Regions from separate parts of the Peribacillus sp. S4 genome, predicted to be linked through region 2. Evidence: riboswitches for the same ligand, from Rfam matches in the RefSeq annotation. Region 2 holds a riboswitch; each other region holds the start of a gene.
What was found. A riboswitch is a leader RNA that binds a small molecule or an ion and turns the genes downstream of it on or off. The one in region 2 is predicted to bind lysine.
Positions count from the first base shown of each region.

Region 1 (6,699 bases), 1.2 Mb from region 2:
CCAGTGAAGGGGTGGACCTTTCAGAAGCGAAAGTAATCATCGCGGGTGGCCGTGGCGTGAAAAGTGAAGATGGTTTTGAACCATTAAAGGAACTGGCACAGGTTCTTGGCGGAGCGGTAGGAGCTTCCCGGGGAGCATGTGATGCAGACTATTGCGATTACTCATTACAAATCGGGCAAACGGGTAAAGTCGTAACACCTGACCTTTATATCGCCTGCGGAATTTCCGGTGCGATCCAGCATTTAGCGGGAATGTCCAACTCCAAGGTTATCGTTGCCATCAATAAAGACCCAGAAGCTAACATATTCAATGTGGCTGATTATGGAATTGTCGGAGATCTTTTCGAAGTCGTTCCATTACTTACGGAAGAATTCAAAAAACTTAAAGTTAACGCGTAATAGAAATAATACAGATGAGGGGCAAGACATTCGGCATAAGCCGATACATGTCTTGCCCCTTTGTTTGCGCTAATGGGGAGGGTTTGTTGCCTGCATAGTTACTTTTTTTTTGGACATCCTACCACTGAAGCAAAATATTAGCATCGATTTGAGCAACAGTGGTATACTGTTTTTAGTTATTTGAGTAAATTTGAGGAGGAAATATATATGGCTATTGTAAATGCAACTGACCAAACTTTCACAACAGATACTAGCGAAGGTGTCGTTCTTGTAGACTTTTGGGCTCCATGGTGTGGACCTTGTAAAATGATCGCTCCTGTTCTTCAAGAGCTTGATACTGAAATTGGCGATACAGCAAAAATCGTAAAAGTGGATGTAGATGAAAACCAAGAAACAGCTGGAAAATTCGGTGTGATGAGCATCCCGACATTAATCGTCCTTAAAGACGGTGAAGTGGTCGATAAGGTTGTTGGTTTCCAACCTAAAGAAGCACTTGCTGAACTTATTGCAAAACACGCGTAATAGTAAGATAGCGAAAAAAGCTTCAAGTCTGCGGACTTGAAGCTTTTTTCGCTATCTTGATATATAATGATTGTAAAAAAGGGAGAACAGGAGGCTGAATGCATGAATCAACAAATAAAGAATAAACTTGCCCTTCTTCCCGATCAACCTGGTTGTTATTTAATGAAAGATCGTCAGGGAACGATTATATATGTAGGCAAAGCGAAAGTGTTGAAGAATCGTGTCCGCTCTTATTTTACGGGATCTCACGACGGTAAAACATTTCGACTCGTGAACGAGATTGAGGATTTCGAATACATTGTCACCTCTTCCAATATCGAGGCTCTTATTTTAGAGTTGAACTTAATCAAAAAACATGACCCAAAATATAATGTCATGCTAAAGGATGATAAGACGTATCCTTTCATCAAGCTGACTGCGGAACGCCACCCGCGTCTAATCATTACGCGAAAAGTCAAAAAAGACAAAGGGAAATATTTCGGTCCTTATCCGAATGCATTTGCAGCTAACGAAACGAAAAAATTGCTCGACCGCATCTATCCCCTAAGAAAATGCAATACGTTACCGGATCGCGTTTGTCTCTACTATCACCTTGGTCAGTGCCTGGCCCCATGTGTATATGAAGTAGAGGAACAGGAATATAAAAAAATGGTCGATGATATCAACCGGTTCTTGAACGGCGGGCATACTGAAATAAAAAAAGAACTGACTGAAAAAATGCTGGAGGCATCGGAAGAACTCGATTTCGAGAGGGCCAAGGAGTTCCGTGACAAGATTGCCCACATCGATATTACGATGGAGAAGCAGAAAATGATGACGACCGATTTCATCGACAGGGATGTATTTGGCTTTGCCTATGATAAAGGCTGGATGTGCGTTCAGGTATTTTTTGTCCGGCAGGGTAAATTGATAGAAAGGGATGTTTCGCTTTTTCCGGTCTACGATGAACCCGAACAGGAACTTCTTACATTCCTCGGTCAGTTTTACGAGATTACGAACCATTTTAAACCAAAGGAAATCTTGCTGCCTGAATCTGTGGATGCCGAAATGGCCGAAGGGCTGCTTGGTGTCAAAACGATTCACCCGAAACGGGGAGCGAAAAAAGACATGCTTAAATTGGCGAATAAAAATGCCTCCATCGCCCTTCAGGAAAAATTCTCTTTGATTGAGAGGGATGAAGAAAGAACGATCAATGCGGTGGAAAACCTCGGGAAACAACTGGGTATCTACACCCCGCATCGAATTGAAGCTTTCGATAACTCCAATATCCAGGGAAGTGACCCCGTTTCCGCTTTAGTCGTGTTCATTGATGGGAAGCCGGAAAAAAGAGAGTACCGAAAATATAAGATCAAGACGGTCCAGGGACCTGATGATTATGAATCGATGCGTGAAGTGGTCAGAAGAAGGTATTCACGAGTATTGAAAGAAGGGCTGCCGCTTCCGGACTTGATCATCATTGATGGCGGAAAGGGACATGTCGAAGCGGTACGGGATATTCTGGAAAATGAATTAGGCTTGGATATTCCACTTTCAGGCCTCATTAAGGATGAAAAGCATAGGACCTCGCAATTGATGATCGGAAATCCGCTTGAACTTGTACCTCTTGATTCAAGGAGCCAGGAATTTTACCTATTGCAAAGAATTCAGGATGAAGTGCATCGGTTCGCGATTACGTTTCATCGCCAGCTACGCGGGAAAAATTCGGTTCACTCCCAGCTTGATGATATTCCAGGAGTCGGGGAAAAGCGAAGGAAGCAATTATTAAGGCATTTTGGATCATTGAAGAAAATCAAAGAGGCGACGGCCGAGGAAATCATGGAAGCTGGCATGCCAAAAGGGGTAGCCGAGGGAATCGTTAGAAAATTACAAGAATAATCTTGCTACCGATAAATCTCTATGCTATGATTAAAAGGAATTTTTAACTAGACAACTTAAAAGTGCTGATAGAGGTGCGGAATTCAAGAGTAAAAACCTGGAGAAGTATGAGCTTCCATGAAAGGTTTTGAAAGGGGACGCCGCCGAAGGAAGACAAGACTCATACCTTGTCCTCCTGGTCCGACATTTAATAAATGGCGGATTGTCAGGGTTTATACCCTGGAGAGCTATCTCACTGTGATTACAGTATTAAGATATGTGACCACAGCAATGAGATATTTCTCATTGCTTTTTTTATTGCCTAAAAAGTAGAGAGGGTGCATGAGGATGGCATTAATCGTTCAAAAATTCGGCGGAACATCCGTCGGTAGCGTAGAAAAAATCAAAAATGTTGCCAATCGGGTAATCGAGGAAGCGGAGAAAGGAAATGAGGTTGTCGTCGTTGTTTCAGCTATGGGGAAAACAACGGACCAATTGGTTTCCATGGCGCGTGATATTTCCGGATCCCCAAGCAAGAGGGAAATGGATATGCTATTGACGACTGGGGAACAGGTAACGATTTCCCTGTTAACGATGGCATTGATTGAAGAAGGACATGAAGCCATTTCGTATACCGGCTGGCAGGCTGGCATGCAAACGGAATCCGTTCATGGGAATGCCCGGATTTTAAACATCGATGCCACAAGGATCCAAGCCCAGCTTCAGGAGAAGAAAATAGTGGTCGTAGCCGGTTTCCAGGGTAACGATGCAAATGGGGAAATCACTACCTTAGGGCGAGGCGGTTCCGATACGACGGCAGTTGCCATCGCAGCAGCGCTTAATGCGGATAGATGCGATATTTATACAGATGTAACGGGTGTTTTCACAACGGACCCACGCTACATAAAAGGCGCGCGAAAACTCCAATCCATTTCTTACGATGAAATGCTGGAACTTGCCAACCTGGGGGCGGGCGTCCTTCACCCAAGGGCTGTCGAATATGCAAAAAATTATCAAATTCCGCTTGAAGTCCGTTCAAGCATGGAGAGAGAATCAGGTACGATCATAGAGGAGGAAGCAACTATGGAAGAAAACTTAATTGTACGCGGCATTGCTTTTGAAGACAGTATTACGAGGGTCACAATATATGGTTTGCCCCAATCACTTGGTGCATTATCCACGATCTTCACGACGCTTGCGAAAAACCGGATCAATGTGGACATCATCATTCAAAGCATGACTGCCGAGGATACGACGAATCTATCTTTTTCCACAAAAAGTGAAGATACGGAAGCGGCCTTGATCGTTCTGGAAAATAATAAAGAACAATTGGGATTCGACCGGGTCGAAACGGAGAGCGGATTGGCCAAAGTGTCCATCGTCGGTTCTGGTATGGTATCCAATCCGGGAGTGGCTGCCGAAATGTTTGAAGTGATGGCCAATACAGGCATCCAGGTGAAAATGGTCAGCACATCGGAAATTAAAGTTTCGACCGTCGTCAATGAAAAGGAAATGGTGAAGGCTGTTGAATCCCTTCATGAAGCATTTAAACTTGGTCAGCATGCAAATGTGCTAGCTTAAGTGTCAGGAGTCCAATAAAAAACAGACTTCCGGTAAAAAGGGTAAGTCTGTTTTCAGGGCTCATTAGATTGGATCTCTGGGATCCCATTGGATGGTGAATATCACTTTTTTTGCGCGGCGTTTGATTTCTTCCGTTGATTCGCTGAGGAATTTTTTTTGCAGTGAAAACTGCTCGGCAAGGAAACCGGCTTCAAGCTGGAAGTGACAATCAGGGTGTAAATCCAGGCGGCGGCTGATTATTTCACCCGTGAGGGATAATTCCATCTGGTGTTTCGTATACTTCAAGATTTCCAGATTGCCCCATCCAGCGCTTTGGAAAAATTCAATCACTTCCTGATCGCCCTTCAATGGGAATTTTCTTGCTAATTGTTTACCTGCCCAATAGAGGATTTGATTAGAGTCTTTTCCGAGAATATCGTTCAATAGAACTTCTCTGATTAATTCGTACCCGAAAGCTGGAACTTTGAATTCTTCAGTTTGAATTTCTTCCGTTTGAATCTCTTCTTCTATCGCAGCAGCAATATTTTTTTTCATAGTTTATCGCCTCTTTCTGTAAATCTATTATAAACGTATTTCTTTTGCAAATTATACTGTTTTTTATTTATTTAAATATCAATTGGAAAAAAATGAGAAATTATACCGAGATATTAATAGTTAAATTAGAAATTTATTCAAAATATCATCTTGACAAACAAAAAATACCCAAGATAATCCAATAAAATCTATTCTGAAAAAGAGATTTCTTGTATCCGTTTTCTTGACGCACATAGAAGTCAGGAGTAAAATGGACATGTCACATAATTGTAAAGGAAGTATAGAGGAGTTTTTTGACTCTATACTGTATTTTCACGCGGAGATAAAAGGTAGCCACCAGTTTATCTTTGCATGATTTTTCACAAATTAAGGGGGGGCACTTAGTGGCAAAAAATCGTGAGTTTGGGAATCGCAGGCTTCATTCACTTCTAGGAGTAATTCCAATTGGTCTATTCCTAATTTTTCATTTATCTGTAAACTTTATGGCAACAAAAGGAGAAGAGACTTTTAATGGGGCAGTTCATTTAATTGAGTTTACGCCCGTGAAGATTTTGGTAGAATGGGTCGTCATCTATCTACCGCTCATTTTCCATGCTGTGTACGGAATCTATATTGCCTTTACAGCAAAAAACAATTTAGGCAGATTTAGTTTCTTCCGTAACTGGATGTTCATGCTACAACGCCTAACTGGAATCATAACGTTGATTTTCCTTGTTTGGCATATATGGGCAACTAGAATCCAAGCAGCTATGGGTGCTGAAGTTAACTTTGACATGATGGCAGAGATTTTCTCTAGTCCATTCATGATTGTGTTCTATATTGTTGGTATTATCTCGGCAATCTTCCACTTTGCTAATGGATTATGGTCATTTGCTGTGAGCTGGGGTCTTACAGTTTCACCAAGATCGCAAAGAATCATGACTTACTTTACATTGATCGTTTTCGTTCTTCTTTCTTATATCGGAATCAGCGCAATTTTCGCATTCGTATAAGAAGATAGAGTTCATTTATAAGAATTAGGAAAAACATAGCTTGGCTAATGGAAATAAGGGAGTGACAGAATTGGGTAAAGGTAAAATAGTTATCGTTGGTGGAGGTCTAGCTGGATTAATGGCTACGATCAAAGCAGCAGAGCTGGGACAACAGGTTGATTTATTTTCTTTAGTGCCTGTTAAACGCTCTCACTCAGTTTGTGCCCAAGGCGGAATCAACGGGGCAGTAAATACAAAAGGTGAAGGGGATTCTCCATATATCCACTTCGACGATACAGTTTATGGCGGAGATTTCTTGGCTAACCAACCGCCGGTTAAAGCGATGTGCGAAGCAGCACCATCAATCATTCATATGTTTGACCGTATGGGTGTTATGTTCAACCGTACTCCGGAAGGTCTTCTTGATTTCCGTCGTTTCGGTGGTACTCAACATAGCCGTACAGCATTCGCTGGTGCAACAACTGGACAGCAATTACTTTACGCATTGGACGAGCAGGTTCGCCGTTATGAAGTTGAAGGCCTTGTAACGAAATATGAAGGCTGGGAATTCCTTGGAGCTGTTATCGATGATGAGCAAACAGCACGCGGTATCGTAGCACAAAACCTGACTTCAATGGAAATCAAATCATTCCCTGGAGACGCAGTCATCATGGCGAGCGGCGGCCCTGGAATCATTTTCGGTAAATCAACGAACTCAATGATCAATACAGGTTCAGCAGCTTCCATCGTTTATCAGCAAGGTGTTAATTATGCTAATGGTGAGTTCATTCAAATTCACCCGACAGCAATCCCTGGCGATGACAAACTTCGTCTAATGA
Region 1 covers NZ_CP175708.1:3,997,999-4,004,697, reverse strand. Annotated here, with positions in the region: gene ACJ9PY_RS18990 (electron transfer flavoprotein subunit alpha/FixB family protein) at 1-398, shown strand, start outside; gene trxA (thioredoxin) at 606-920, shown strand; gene uvrC (excinuclease ABC subunit UvrC) at 1,023-2,795, shown strand; lysine riboswitch at 2,857-3,033, shown strand; gene ACJ9PY_RS18975 (aspartate kinase) at 3,123-4,355, shown strand; gene ACJ9PY_RS18970 (YslB family protein) at 4,419-4,889, opposite strand; gene ACJ9PY_RS18965 (succinate dehydrogenase cytochrome b558 subunit) at 5,273-5,881, shown strand; gene sdhA (succinate dehydrogenase flavoprotein subunit) at 5,952-6,699, shown strand, end outside.
Region 1: linked by a shared signal. The riboswitch ahead of ACJ9PY_RS18975 (aspartate kinase) and the one ahead of ACJ9PY_RS24950 (amino acid permease) in region 2 are both predicted to bind lysine.

Region 2 (6,699 bases):
GCGGCTAAAAAGGGGGAAAAGCATGGACAAAGCATGGTGGAAAGAGGCAGTTGTGTATCAAGTGTATCCAAGGAGTTTTATGGATAGTGATGGCGATGGTATTGGTGATATAAACGGGATTTTGATGAAGCTCGATTATTTACAAGAGCTGGGTGTGAACGTGATATGGCTATCCCCAGTTTATCAATCTCCCAATGATGACAATGGGTACGATATCAGTGATTATAAAGCAATCATGACTGAATTCGGGACCATGGCTGATTTCGATAGGTTGTTGAAGGCCGTTCATGAACGTGGAATGAAGATCATGATGGACCTCGTTGTCAATCATTCTTCAGATGAACATCCATGGTTCGAGGAATCCCGATCCTCAAAAGATAATCCGAAACGTGATTATTATATTTGGAAACCTGGCAGGAATGGAAAAGAGCCAAATAATTGGGAGTCGATTTTTAAAGGTTCAGCATGGGAATATGATGAAAGAACCGATGAATATTATTTACATTTATTCAGCAGGAAACAACCGGATTTAAACTGGGAGAATCCTAAGCTCCGTGAAGAAATCTACAGCATCATGACTTGGTGGCTGGATAAGGGTGTCGATGGCTTCCGGATGGATGTCATCAACTTCCTTTCAAAAGATCAAAGCTATTCAGATGGAGCCATTCAGCATGAAAAGCAGTATGGTGATGGAAGCCCCTTTTTCCTGAATGGCCCGCGCATACATGAGTTTTTGCAGGAAATCAATCAACGGGCCCTTTCTGGACATGACGTGATTACGGTTGGGGAGATGCCAGGCGTCACGCCGGAGGAAGCGCAGTTGTTCACAGGTAAAGATCGTGGTGAGCTACATATGGTCTTTCAATTCGAACATATGGATTTGGGGAAGGGACCAGAAGGGAAATGGAGTAACGATAAATGGAAGCTAACCGATTTAAAGCGAATTCTCTCTAAGTGGCAGACTGGTTTGGAGAGGGATGGCTGGAACAGTTTATACTGGAACAACCATGATCAGCCCCGGGTTGTCTCGAGGTTTGGTAATGATGGAAAGTATCGTATTGAAAGCGCAAAGATGCTTGCCGCTTGTCTTCATATGCTGCAAGGTACACCTTATATATATCAAGGGGAAGAGCTGGGCATGACCAATGTTGCATTTGAAAGCATCGATGAATACAGGGATATCGAAACATTGAATTCATATGACGAACTCGTCCATTCACATGGCTGGTCAAAAGAGCGGATGATGTCAGCCATCCACGCCCGCAGCCGGGATAATGCGAGGACACCGATTCAGTGGAATGACTCCCGGAACGCAGGATTCACGAACGGGACCCCTTGGATTAAGGTTAATCCCAATTTTCCCGAGATTAATGCAGAAAAGGCTTATAATGATCCGAATTCCATTTTTCATTTTTATAAAAAGCTTATCCAACTGCGCAAGGAACATGATATCGTCGTTTATGGCCGTTTTGAACTGCTGTTGCCGGATGATGAACGAATATTTGCCTACACGAGATCGTTTGAGGAAGAGAAGTTATTGGTGCTATGCAACTTTAAAGAAGAGCAGGCCGCTTATACTTTGCCTGAAGAGCTGCATGCATATTCTGCCATAAAGCTGATCGGCAATTATGGTCAGGAGGAAGAAGGAATCTCCAGCAAACCCCTGCAACCATATGAATGCCGTGTTTATCATTTGAAATGAAAAAAGGACCTGTCCTTCTCCGGTTAGGGAAGAACAGGTCCTTTGCGTATTATTTTGATTTAAGGTCACATTCCTCTAGCGGAATGATTTTCGTTTTATGCTTAATTTTATAGCCGAACCATAGGACGAAAAATAGAATCAAGCCAATGTAGGAAACGAACATTGAATTCCAGTCGATCCCATCGCTGCTGAAAGCCTGATAGCCTTGTCCGATGATAATGATAATACAAAGGACAAGCGCGAATATAGGTCCGAATGGGAAGCCTTTTGCCCGGAATGGTAAAGCATTCATATCAAGGCCTTGAGCTGCATAAGCTTTGCGGAATCGATAATGGGCAATTGCAATCCCTACCCAGGTGACGAATCCTGCCATGCCTGAAGCATTCAATAACCAGATATAAACGACGCCGTCCCCGAAAAATGAAGCTAAGAATGCAACACAGCCAACTAAGGAAGTCACGATAAGTGCATTCACGGGCACTCCTCTTTTATCCAACTTGCCTAGGAATTTCGGTGCTTTCCCATCACGTGCCAAGTCCCATAGCATACGGGTTGAAGCGTACATGCCAGAGTTACCGGCAGAGAGTACGGATGATAAAATGATCGCGTTCATGATGGATGCAGCAAATGCAAGGCCGGCCCGTTTAAATACAAGCGTGAATGGACTTACGGCAACATCTTGACTCAATAAACGTGAATCCGTAAAAGGAATGATCATTCCAATAACGAAAATTGCAAGGATATAGAACAAGAGGATGCGCCAGAAAACGGATCTGATTGCTTTAGGGATATTTTTTTCTGGATCTTCACTTTCACCAGCAGTCACTCCAAGCAATTCCGTACCTTGGAATGAAAAGCCGGCAGCCATGAATACGCCTAGAATCGTGAAGAACCCTCCGTTAAAGGGACCTTCGCCCATTGTGAAATTGGAAAAACCGATTGGGTCATTCCCACCCATGATTCCGAGAATGATCAGAACACCCGTAATCAAGAAAATGACGACTGTCACGACCTTGATCATGGCAAACCAGAATTCTGTTTCCCCGAAACCTTTAACGGACATGTAATTGATAAGAAACATAGTGATTAACGCAATGGCACTCCAGATAAATGAAGGGCTATCAGGGAACCAGAACTTCATAATTAAGACAACGGCTGCCAATTCGGCGGCAATGGTGATTGCCCAGTTATACCAGTAGTTCCAACCAATCGCAAAACCGAAGGACGGATCGACGAATTTGGATGCATAGACACGGAACGAACCGGCCACTGGCATGAACGCTGCCATTTCTGCAAGACTTGTCATTAAGTAATAAACCATGATGCCGATGACCGCGTATGCCACCAAGGCACCGCCGGGACCGGCTGAATGAATGGCCCCGCCACTTGCTAAAAATAAACCTGTTCCAATCGTTCCACCTAATGAAATCATCATTAAATGACGCGCTTTCAGGCTCCTTTTCAGTTCAGTAGGGCTTGTTGGTGATTGTGAATTTGACAATTGATGTTACACTCCTTTTTATTGGAAGGGAACGAAAAATAAAAAAACAGCAGTCGAAAAAGATCGACGGCTGTTTATAATAAACCCGTTTATCCTTCCGAAGATAGCTCCCCACGCTTTTTTGAAAAAACGTGACAGTGGTGTTCCTATTCGGTAACACCGCCAGCGAGAATATACATGGAATATACCCTAACTTCGGCAACTTATCCTTTCAAACGGAGTCTTTAATTTTCCAGAATCTCGTCCGTTTTACTTTTATAAGCTGCAGCCTCTAACTCATCGGTAAATGAGGAAGTATTCAATTTTCTAAAATCGTTGGCGTCAGCTTGTAGGTGACGTCGTACGACTGTACTCATGAAATTCATGCAATCGCTAATAGATTGCTAGTAATTGAGTAAACTTTACTATATCAAAATTATAAAATAACTTCTGGGATATCGCAATGATTATTTTATGTGGTTATTTTTTCCTAGTTAATGAATGATGGCAGTAAGGAGGAATCAAGTGACGATGTACTAAAATATAGCACATCCTGATAACTAAACGGTTTTCCTTTTTATTAGGGCATAGTCCAGTTTTACATGTTTGACCTCTTCAGGATTCTCAAAGAGATCTACTGCCATTTTCCCGATCCATTCCAGCGGTAAGGAAATGGTCGTGATATCGAGCATTTCGCCAAGGCTATCATTATTGAAGCCGAGAATGGCCACATCTTCCGGTACCCTTATACCCAATTTCTTAGCGGTAAGAATGAAGCCCGCCGCCGTGTCATCATTCGTGATGATGATGGCTTCAGGTTTATCCATCATCGAATTCCATTCCTGAAACAATTGTTCACCGTCCTTAATGTGATAACTGCCTTCAAACAGCCATTCTTTATTGTTTATCAGTTGATGTTTACTCATGATATCGTTAAAGGCCTTTGTACGATGGGAACTGTTTCTGCTCTTTTTACGGCCGAGGCTGTATCCGATTTTCTTATATCCTTTAGCAATCACGTACTCAAGGGCACAGGAGAAAGCTGCATAATGATCAATGCTGATGGATGAGAATTCAGCCTGGGCGGTATCTTCACATAAAATAATCGGTCCGTATTTTTGATAATCCAAGAGGATTTTCATTTCCGAAATCCTTGAACAAACGATAATGCCATCGAGCTGCTTCATTTGCAGCATATTAAAAGCCTGGATCTCTTTCTCCCTGTCATAATTTGTTTGAAAGATGACGATATGACAGCCAATTGCATTTGCCTGTTTTGTGATTCCGTTAACGATTGCCCCGTAATATGGGTGATTGTTGAAGGGGATGATGACGCCGATAAGGTTGGTTTTCCCTTTTGAAAGATGGATGGCATTGATGTTTCTCGTATAATTCAAACGATTGATCGCTTCTAGGACGCTCTTTCTTTTATCGGGGCTTACATAAGGATGATCATTCAATACACGAGACACTGTTGAGACAGATACACCAGCACATTGAGCTATTTCTTTAATATTTGTCATGGTATCACCGTTTTTCTTTTTTTATATTGTACAGTATGAAACCCATTTCAGGGCAAGGGAACAGTGGGGACTGCTGAAGATTTCTGCAAATAGGGTCTTGTTATGGTATTGGTTTCATCCTTTAAGATTGGTCTAAGTCTTAGAGGAGGAGGAAAACATGATGTTCCAAACTTTAATCACCCTGTTTTTGCTTTGCGGAATCGAATTGGGATTTGCGTACTTGGCCATTTCCTTGAAACAGGAGAAATGAGTGGCAATGCCCGTCAAGAAGTCCGCGGCTTTATGCGTGGAAACCGCGTTTACTCGTGAATTTCACGTCGTTCAGAAATAGCTCCCCCTAGTTATGTTCACCAGTAAAACTCCACAATATAAATATAATTTCATCATACGGAATGACTGACTGTCAGAAGCTGCCTAGTGGAGCCTCCTGACAGTTTTTGCTGTGTGTAAAAGTCATTCGCCTTTTTGAAATGTTTAAAAATAGTTGCACTTTTTTTGTATATTTGTGTATAGTATAAAATAAGTTGTGTAGAGGAAACTTTTTAGCGTTTGCGACAATGAAAAAAATTTACACTTAATTTTGCACATGGCAAACTATTTTAGAAAGATGAAAAAGGGAGGGAATATGGATGGGTTTTCTTAAATCTATTGGAGGCGTGATTGCTGCATTGCTGGTTTTAACGGGGTGCGGCAATGATACGGCCGAAAGCGATAATGGCAATGGCAAGCTGGATGTCGTTACAACAACGGGAATGATTGGGGATTTGGTTGAGAATATCGGCGGTAAACATGTCGAGGTCACAAGTTTAATGGGACCGGGAGTCGACCCCCATCTATATAAAGCGACGCAGGGTGATGTGAAGACATTGGATTCGGCTGATATGATTTTTTATAACGGATTGCATCTTGAGGGGAAAATGACGGATATATTTGAAATGATGAGCAAGGATAAACCGACGATTGCCGTAACGGAAGACTTCAAGGAGAACCAACTTCGCAAAGTGGGTGCAAAGGAGCATGATCCCCACGTATGGTTTGATGTAAAGCTTTGGATCGTTGCGGCGGAGGCAGTTAAGAAAGAATTGATTGCCAAGGACCCGGACCATGAAGCGGAGTATCGTGAAAATTATGAGGAGTACGTTCTGCAATTGGAGGAACTTGATAAATATGTCCATGAGGAAATCAATAAAGTGCCAGAAGACCAACGGGTGCTCGTTACGGCACATGATGCTTTTGGGTACTACGGGCAGTCATATGGCCTGGACGTAAGAGGGCTCCAAGGGATCAATACATTATCGGAATATGGATCGAAAGATGTGACGGATATGCGGAACTATCTTGTGGAGAACAAAATAAAAGCGATTTTCATTGAGTCAAGCGTACCGAGGAAGGCCATCGAGGCTGTCATTCAAGGAGCAGGTAAGCAGGGGCACAAGGTGAAAATCGGCGGTGAATTGTTCTCGGATGCCATGGGTGAAAAAGGGACGGAAGAAGGAACATATATCGGAATGGTCCGTCATAATACGGACACCATCGTCCGTGCTTTGAAATAAGGGGGAGAAACTATGAATCTAACAGCTTTGAAGGTCGAGAATTTAACGATTGCTTATCATAAGAAGCCGGTTGTCGAAGATGTCTCATTTGAGGTGCCGGAAGGAAATTTAATCGGTATCATTGGCCCCAATGGAGCAGGGAAGTCCACATTGATAAAGGGGATACTCGAATTGATCCCGAAAATATCGGGGCAAATCACTATCAAGGGCTCTACTTATAAATCGATGAGGAAGAGTATCGGCTATGTACCACAGCGGGAGTCAGTGGATTGGGATTTTCCGACCAACGCACTTGATGTCGTGATGATGGGCAGATATGGTCATCTCGGATGGCTGAGGCGACCAGGCAAGTCCGAAAGGCAGAAGGGGATGGAGTGCCTGGAGAAGGTGGGGATGGCTGAATACGCAAACCGCCAGATCAGCCAGCTATCAGGCGGACAG
Region 2 covers NZ_CP175708.1:5,180,397-5,187,095, reverse strand. Annotated here, with positions in the region: gene ACJ9PY_RS24955 (glycoside hydrolase family 13 protein) at 23-1,702, shown strand; gene ACJ9PY_RS24950 (amino acid permease) at 1,752-3,203, opposite strand; lysine riboswitch at 3,300-3,485, opposite strand; gene ACJ9PY_RS24945 (LacI family DNA-binding transcriptional regulator) at 3,743-4,705, opposite strand; gene ACJ9PY_RS24940 (metal ABC transporter solute-binding protein, Zn/Mn family) at 5,335-6,258, shown strand; gene ACJ9PY_RS24935 (metal ABC transporter ATP-binding protein) at 6,271-6,699, shown strand, end outside.

Region 3 (6,699 bases), 440 kb from region 2:
CTGATGCTTGGATGAATAATTTGGGCAGTAAACTAAAGAATTTGAAAAGCACTGTATTTTTGGGCTGCCCTGAAAAAGGCAGTGACGGAGAGTTGTATAATTCTGTGTTTGTCATAGATAAAAAAGGTCATTTAATAGGTAAACAGAGAAAAATCAGTGTTATTGATGATTGGTCAGCATCAGGGGAAGTATTGGAGCCAATAAAAACAGACAATGTTGAGGTTGGTATTATGATTTGTGCAGACGCATATAACAAAGATATTGCTTGCACCTTATCTGAAAAAGGAGCAGAAATATTACTTGCACCGTCTTCTTGGGGTCCCGGATTTCATGGTCCGGAGGGAGAATGGGAACAAAGGTCACTAGAAACAGGGCTGCCCGTAATAGTCTGTAATCGTACTGGCGAAGACGAAACGGTCCGTTTTTGGGATGCAGAAAGCATAATCATTAAAAATGGTGTACCCCTCCTGACTCATAAATCAAAACAATCAGCCATACTTACCTTTGAATGGGATTTACAAAGCATGGATTTACTATCGACTCATTTCGACATCGAGTACATATAATGAGAACTGCACCAACTCTTGTTGATAAAGGGTGAGCCAGTTTCTTATGGAACGATACATGAGGAGATAACAAATGGATGGTGGTACATCGCCACACGGTAACTCCATCGAAAAAAGCCTATCTCTTGTGAGGGTTTTTGATTTGTAAGAGGGAGATAAAACTAAACAAATGAAAATCCACTTTCAATAATCCTTGAAAAAAATCAAATTATTCACTTTTAGTTTGCAGGCCGAATTCCTCCGTTGAAGAATGCGGCCTTTTCAATAAATAATTGCAAGCAAATAACAACAATTCTAATCGGGTTTAATACCCTCGGTTCCGATCTACCATTCCACTTAATGGTTGTTCACTTGAAAATCGACTTAAATTTTCTATGAAAAAGCTGCTCACTTCGTTAATCGTACTTGGTCCTGACAGGTGGGAAGTGACAAACACATTCGGCATGGACCAGAAGGCATGTTCTTTTGGCAGCGGTTCTGTCTCAAAAACATCGAGGACCGCTCCCTGAAGATGTCCTTCCCGCATGACAGATAGTAAATCCCCTTCATCTATCAGTGCTCCGCGGCCGACGTTGATAAGGTAAGCGTTGGACTTCATAGCTAAAAGAAGGTCCTGGTTAATGATATGATAAGTGGAATCCGTTAAAGGAAGGGTCAGGACCAAATAATCCAGATCTTTTACAAATTCACCCCATTGATCTGGAGTAAAGTGGAGATCCACGAGTGTTGCTTGTTTTCCACTAAAGCTTAACCCATGCACATTCATATCAAATGCCCGGGCTTTACGTACAAGTTCAGCGCCAATCGATCCAAGTCCAGCCACCCCGATTGTTTTCCCCTTTAGAGTTTCAGAAATGAAAGGATCCCATCTCCGCTCCAATTGCGATTGTCTCATCCGAGGACCATCTTTCACTATGTCCAAGAGAAACGAAAATACATATTCAGAGATGTAAGCACCAAATTGGTCAATAATTCGAGTTATTGTAATGTTTTGAGGTATCGATTTGTCTGCAATCAAATCATTGACCCCGGCTCCCATTGATTGAAACCAGCGAACAGATGAGGCAACTGGTTTACATAGTAATTGCGTCGGGAAATTCCATCCCAAAATAACTTCAGTGCCGGGTAAATATTTTTCTGCTTCCTCCAAAGTTTTCGCTGTCTTTACCGATATAAACCCACGATTTCGGATATGATCAGCATAAGCATCGACCTCTGACTGAATGGGACTAAATACAAGAATGTTTGGTTTGTGTGTACCCGCCATTGGCTCTCTCCTTATTGATTCTTTATATATAGTATAAATTCTTTCTCCTGAGTCGTACATGGATAAAAAAACAGTGCATTTCTTTCGAGTATGCACTGCTTTTTAAAATTTCTCCAGAATCATTCGTTTTATTTATTTAATAAAATGGCTTCTGCGTTACTAGGCTGTAGAACTATTTGCAGTGCTCTTTCTTCTTCATCGTTTAAAGGGATCAATGGTAAGCGGACACCTCCAACATGTACCCCCCGCATATTTAATGCTGATTTTACTGGTCCCGGGCTTGGTGCAGCAAATAATGCTTTCATGATTGGAAGTAGTGTACGATGTGCAACGGCAGCGCCAAGGACATCACCATTTTTAAAGCTATTGATCATTTCTTGCATTTCATTACCAATTATGTGTGAAGAAACCGAAACAACGCCTGTTCCACCGATGGCTAAAACCGGTAATGTCAACCCATCATCGCCGCTGTACAAAGTAAAATCACTAGTTGTTTTGCTTATGATTTGTGCCATGGCATCCAAGTCACCACTTGCTTCTTTTACTGCCACGATATTGTTGATTTTTGAGAGGCTGACAATCGTCTCCACTGACATGTTTACAACACTTCGTCCTGGAATATTATAAAGCATTACCGGTAATGAAGTGGAATGGGCAATAGCGCTAAAGTGCTGAAATAGTCCTTCTTGAGAAGGCTTGTTATAGTAGGGGGTGACGAGCATGATTCCGTCGACTCCTGCTGCCTCTGCTTGCTTTGTTAAGCTGATGGAAGCTCTCGTGTTATTTGAGCCGGTTCCAGCTATGACTGGAACTCTTCCATCAACAACATCAACAACAAATTTGAATAAATCTATTTTCTCTTCTTGAGTTAAGGTAGGGGACTCTCCAGTTGTACCAGCTATTACTAATCCATCAGAACCATTAGCAATCAAATGGTTTACTAAAGTTCTCGTAGCATTAAAATCAACCTCTTCATTATGATTGAACGGGGTAACCATTGCGGTTAAAACTTGGCCAAAATTCATAACTTCACACCCTTTTGTATAGTTTTTAAAAATATTCAGAGGTGGTTAGGGCCATTCAGGAGTAAACGCAAAAAAGCAACAACGAGGATTCGCTGCTGCAGTAGAAACAATATTTACCAAAAAATGTTTCCGCGCATAAGATAGCCCTCCATATAGTTTCCTATATGACAGTCCTGTATTTATTCAATAGCAGAACCAGCTTCAAGAACATGAGATTCTTTCCGCTTCGGCAAATTCCCCTTTCCACAATAGTCATAGGATCTCATTCTCCTCAAAATGTGTACTAATGGTCTTTGCTCCTCTATCCTCACTTCAAAAAAATTTGAAGTAAGAAAATATTTAATTGATTGTAATATAACAGGGAATCCATTCTGTTGCAAGCCTAATTATGAAGTTTTTTAAGAATGCTAGAAATCTATGGGAATGGCTAGAGTATTGGGGTGGATTCATCTTTATTCGTTATAGGCTGAATAAATATTCAATGGACGAGGGAGTAGTAGACAATACAACTCCCTTTAATGATTCTTTTTCATTTATCCGATTAAAACTCACTAATAAATTTATTGAAAATTACAGTTGGCCGCTAATTTTAATCAGTAATTTCAACTAAGTATTCGTGCGTATAAAATCCTACCATTCGTTAATAATATCCATATCTTACAATCAAAGGAGTGGAGTCTGTTGAAAAGATATTCATTCTTTAAAAAGCAAGAAAATCATAAATCTACAGACTTCACTGATGTACTCGAACATCTGCAAAAGTCCAAGGACTTTACAAGCTTTACACTCAATTTTGAAAATGAAATATACTGTGTATCTTTTTTCGATACATTAATTGATAAAGATATAATGCATAGAGACCTCCTTCCTTTTTTACATACAAATTCTTCAACTCTGGAGGAGCTTGTACACAACTTGCCGATAGAGGGGCTTGTTTTTACAAAAAATCCTGCTGAACTACAAAGTCAGCTGTTAATGGGTTATATAGCAAATTTCCATCTGCAGTCTATGTATCTAATTAATCTAAAAATCCCTTGAACCACCACTAGATTTTGCTAAAGAAGTAAGACGCAATTAGAGCATTAAAAGTGAAGTCAATGGCAGCCTCCATTTTACGAACCAAATGGTTCGGTGGCACCAGTTTATCTAAAGTAATCATTTCAAGTTGATCTCGCTGAAATAGAATCAAGTTTAGAAAGCATCCTCATCACCTCAAGTTTTAATACTTCTATTTTAAAACAAAAATGACTCCAGGCAAAAGTGTTCTATCTAAAAGGTAAGACAAAGTTGATTGGAGCGGGTGTACGAGACTCCTGCTTAGAAAAGCGAGTCTAGGAGAGACCCCGCAGGCGAAAGCCGAGGGCCGACCGCCCGCGGAAAGCGAGTGCCCTACGTTCCCATCAACGTCCAAATTGTACAAGCCATAAAAATAGACAAACTCGATTTTCATCGAGTTTGTCTTCTGAGACAATTTATACCCTGCTTGGAATAGAGAAGAATATGAAGGAGTCATTCAGAACTTCCTGACCCCCATCTCCCTTAGGGGAGTTTTTAATTTTTTCCCAATCCTCTATAAAGCCTTAAGCATTAAACATCGGTTGCGTTGTAGCGGGACAAATCGTTTTAACGGAACAAATAGATGAAAGGCTAATAGTGAAATTACCCATTGCTCTGTCAGTAACTATAACTTGCCCGGTAACAGCATCAAAACTGCGTAACTCTACAAATATAGGTGTAAATGGTTCAGCGGTTGTAGTGAATCCAATGATTGAACCTATGATGGAAGTCCTTAAAAACTCACTTATTTGTTGTCGGGTCTGACATGCTTGTCCGATTGGCGAAAATCTTTTTTGTTTATGCCCTTTGTCCTTTGCTTTATCACAGCAGGATGACTTATCATGGCTGGATGAACTATGACCGCAGAATGGATTATGACGGCATAAAAAATCATTACTTAAATTCATAAATATCACTCCTTTTCTACTATATATATGAGATGAAACAAAACATGCTTGTACAAATTTACTAGAATCCCTGCCTTTATCGTATTCGCCCATGAATATTTCTACGTAATGTTTCGTGAATCGTAACTGTCTATAATGCAGTTACAAACAGGAATTGTTTTACGTGTTATAGAAAGTCATATTAGGGAGGGATACATGGATGTCAAACCTTGATAATGAAGAAATGCTAACAGGAGGGAATGTTTCTGAAGTTTATCGTTCAGGAGATACTGTGCGACGGGAATTAAAGCCTGATAGTCCCAAGATTCATAAGCTATTAAAGCACTTGGAGAATAAAGGTTTCAGTTATGCACCAAAGTTTTTAGGTATAGATGAAAAAAGAAGAGAAATATTATCATTTATTGAAGGAGAAGCTGGTAATTATCCTTTAAAGGAATACATGTGGTCAGATGATGTCTTAATGGAAATAGCGAAAATGCTCCGTCTTTATCATGATTCTGTTAGTGATTTTTCATTTGATGACAGCTGGCAACCGATAGATAACACCCCCCAACAACCTGAGGTGCTATGCCATAATGATTTTGCGATGTACAACATTATTTTTAACCGTAAAAAACCAATGGGTATTATTGATTTTGATGTTGCTGGACCCGGTCCAAGACTTTGGGACATAGCTTACACACTTTATACTTGCGTTCCTTTAAGCAGATTTCATCTTTCTGAAGCAGGTGAGAAAGTTTATTACCATTCATTACAGCATGGTACCCGTATAAAACAAAGAATCAGATTGTTTCTTGAATCTTACGGTGAGGGAATAGAAGCAGACTATTTGGAAATGGTATTGCTGCGGTTAGAAGGGTTATGTAAAACAATTACAAGAAAAGCTAGTGAAGGGGAGATTGCTTTTCAAAAGATGATAAAGGAAGGGCATCTTGAACATTATCAAAGTGATATTAACTTCATTCGGGAACATGGAAAGGATTGGATGTAAGGGTGGGTTATTGGTTTCAAACCTACAGCATAGACGAATAAAACCCCTGGCCGCCAAGGGGTTTTATTTTTGATGGGTATACTTACAATTTTGTCAGGTGAACTTCATATGTTTTAAGAAGAGTACCTAAATAAAGTCCAATCGTTTATAAACCTGATAAACAGAAATCACTACTTTCTTGAATAGGAGAGAAGGGATTATTTGTAAGTGAGTCGAAGTTAATAACATTAAGAAGAAAGAAAAGTTATAAAGAAAGTGGGAGATCTATTGGATTCAAAAGAGGTATTGAAGCGATTCGAACAGGTGGCTGCATACTATATTGAAGAGTTAAGTAAATATTCGCTGGATGAGTTTACGAGGAAGCCTTCTGAGGATGAATGGTCATTAGGACAAATGTACAATCATTTAATAAAGAGTACCCTTAGTCTCCATTTGAAAGCCATTGAGCAATGTGTTAATGGCACTACTTCCGATGGCGGTGAAAAAACAGAAATAGGCGAATCGATTTTCAATGAAGGGACGTTTCCTCCAATCAGGTTAAAAGGTCCGGATACACCGGATTTCACACCGCCAAATCCTGCAGGAAAAGAAGAAGTAAAGGAAGGACTGCTTCAAATCGTTGAGAAAATGCAAGAGATCGAGAGAAGGCTCTCTGACATTCCGGCCAGCCAGAAAGTTCAGCACCGGAGAATGGGATATTTAAATGCAAAGGAATATTTTCAGCTAATCGAAATGCACTTCCGTCACCACTTCCGGCAAAAAGAACGTATCGATCAGTTTCTTTTAAAAGTAAGTAAGTAGAGACGATAACCCCTTTGGCAGCCAAAGGGGTTTTTACCATTCATAAATAGTTGTGGCCCCCATAAGTAAGGAAGATTTAATAAAA
Region 3 covers NZ_CP175708.1:4,741,320-4,748,018, reverse strand. Annotated here, with positions in the region: gene ACJ9PY_RS22660 (carbon-nitrogen hydrolase family protein) at 1-566, shown strand, start outside; gene ACJ9PY_RS22655 (D-2-hydroxyacid dehydrogenase) at 871-1,833, opposite strand; gene dapA (4-hydroxy-tetrahydrodipicolinate synthase) at 1,962-2,858, opposite strand; lysine riboswitch at 2,992-3,170, opposite strand; gene ACJ9PY_RS22645 (hypothetical protein) at 3,540-3,896, shown strand; gene ACJ9PY_RS22640 (hypothetical protein) at 4,439-4,822, opposite strand; gene ACJ9PY_RS22635 (phosphotransferase) at 5,022-5,813, shown strand; gene ACJ9PY_RS22630 (DinB family protein) at 6,081-6,614, shown strand.
Region 3: linked by a shared signal. The riboswitch ahead of dapA (4-hydroxy-tetrahydrodipicolinate synthase) and the one ahead of ACJ9PY_RS24950 (amino acid permease) in region 2 are both predicted to bind lysine.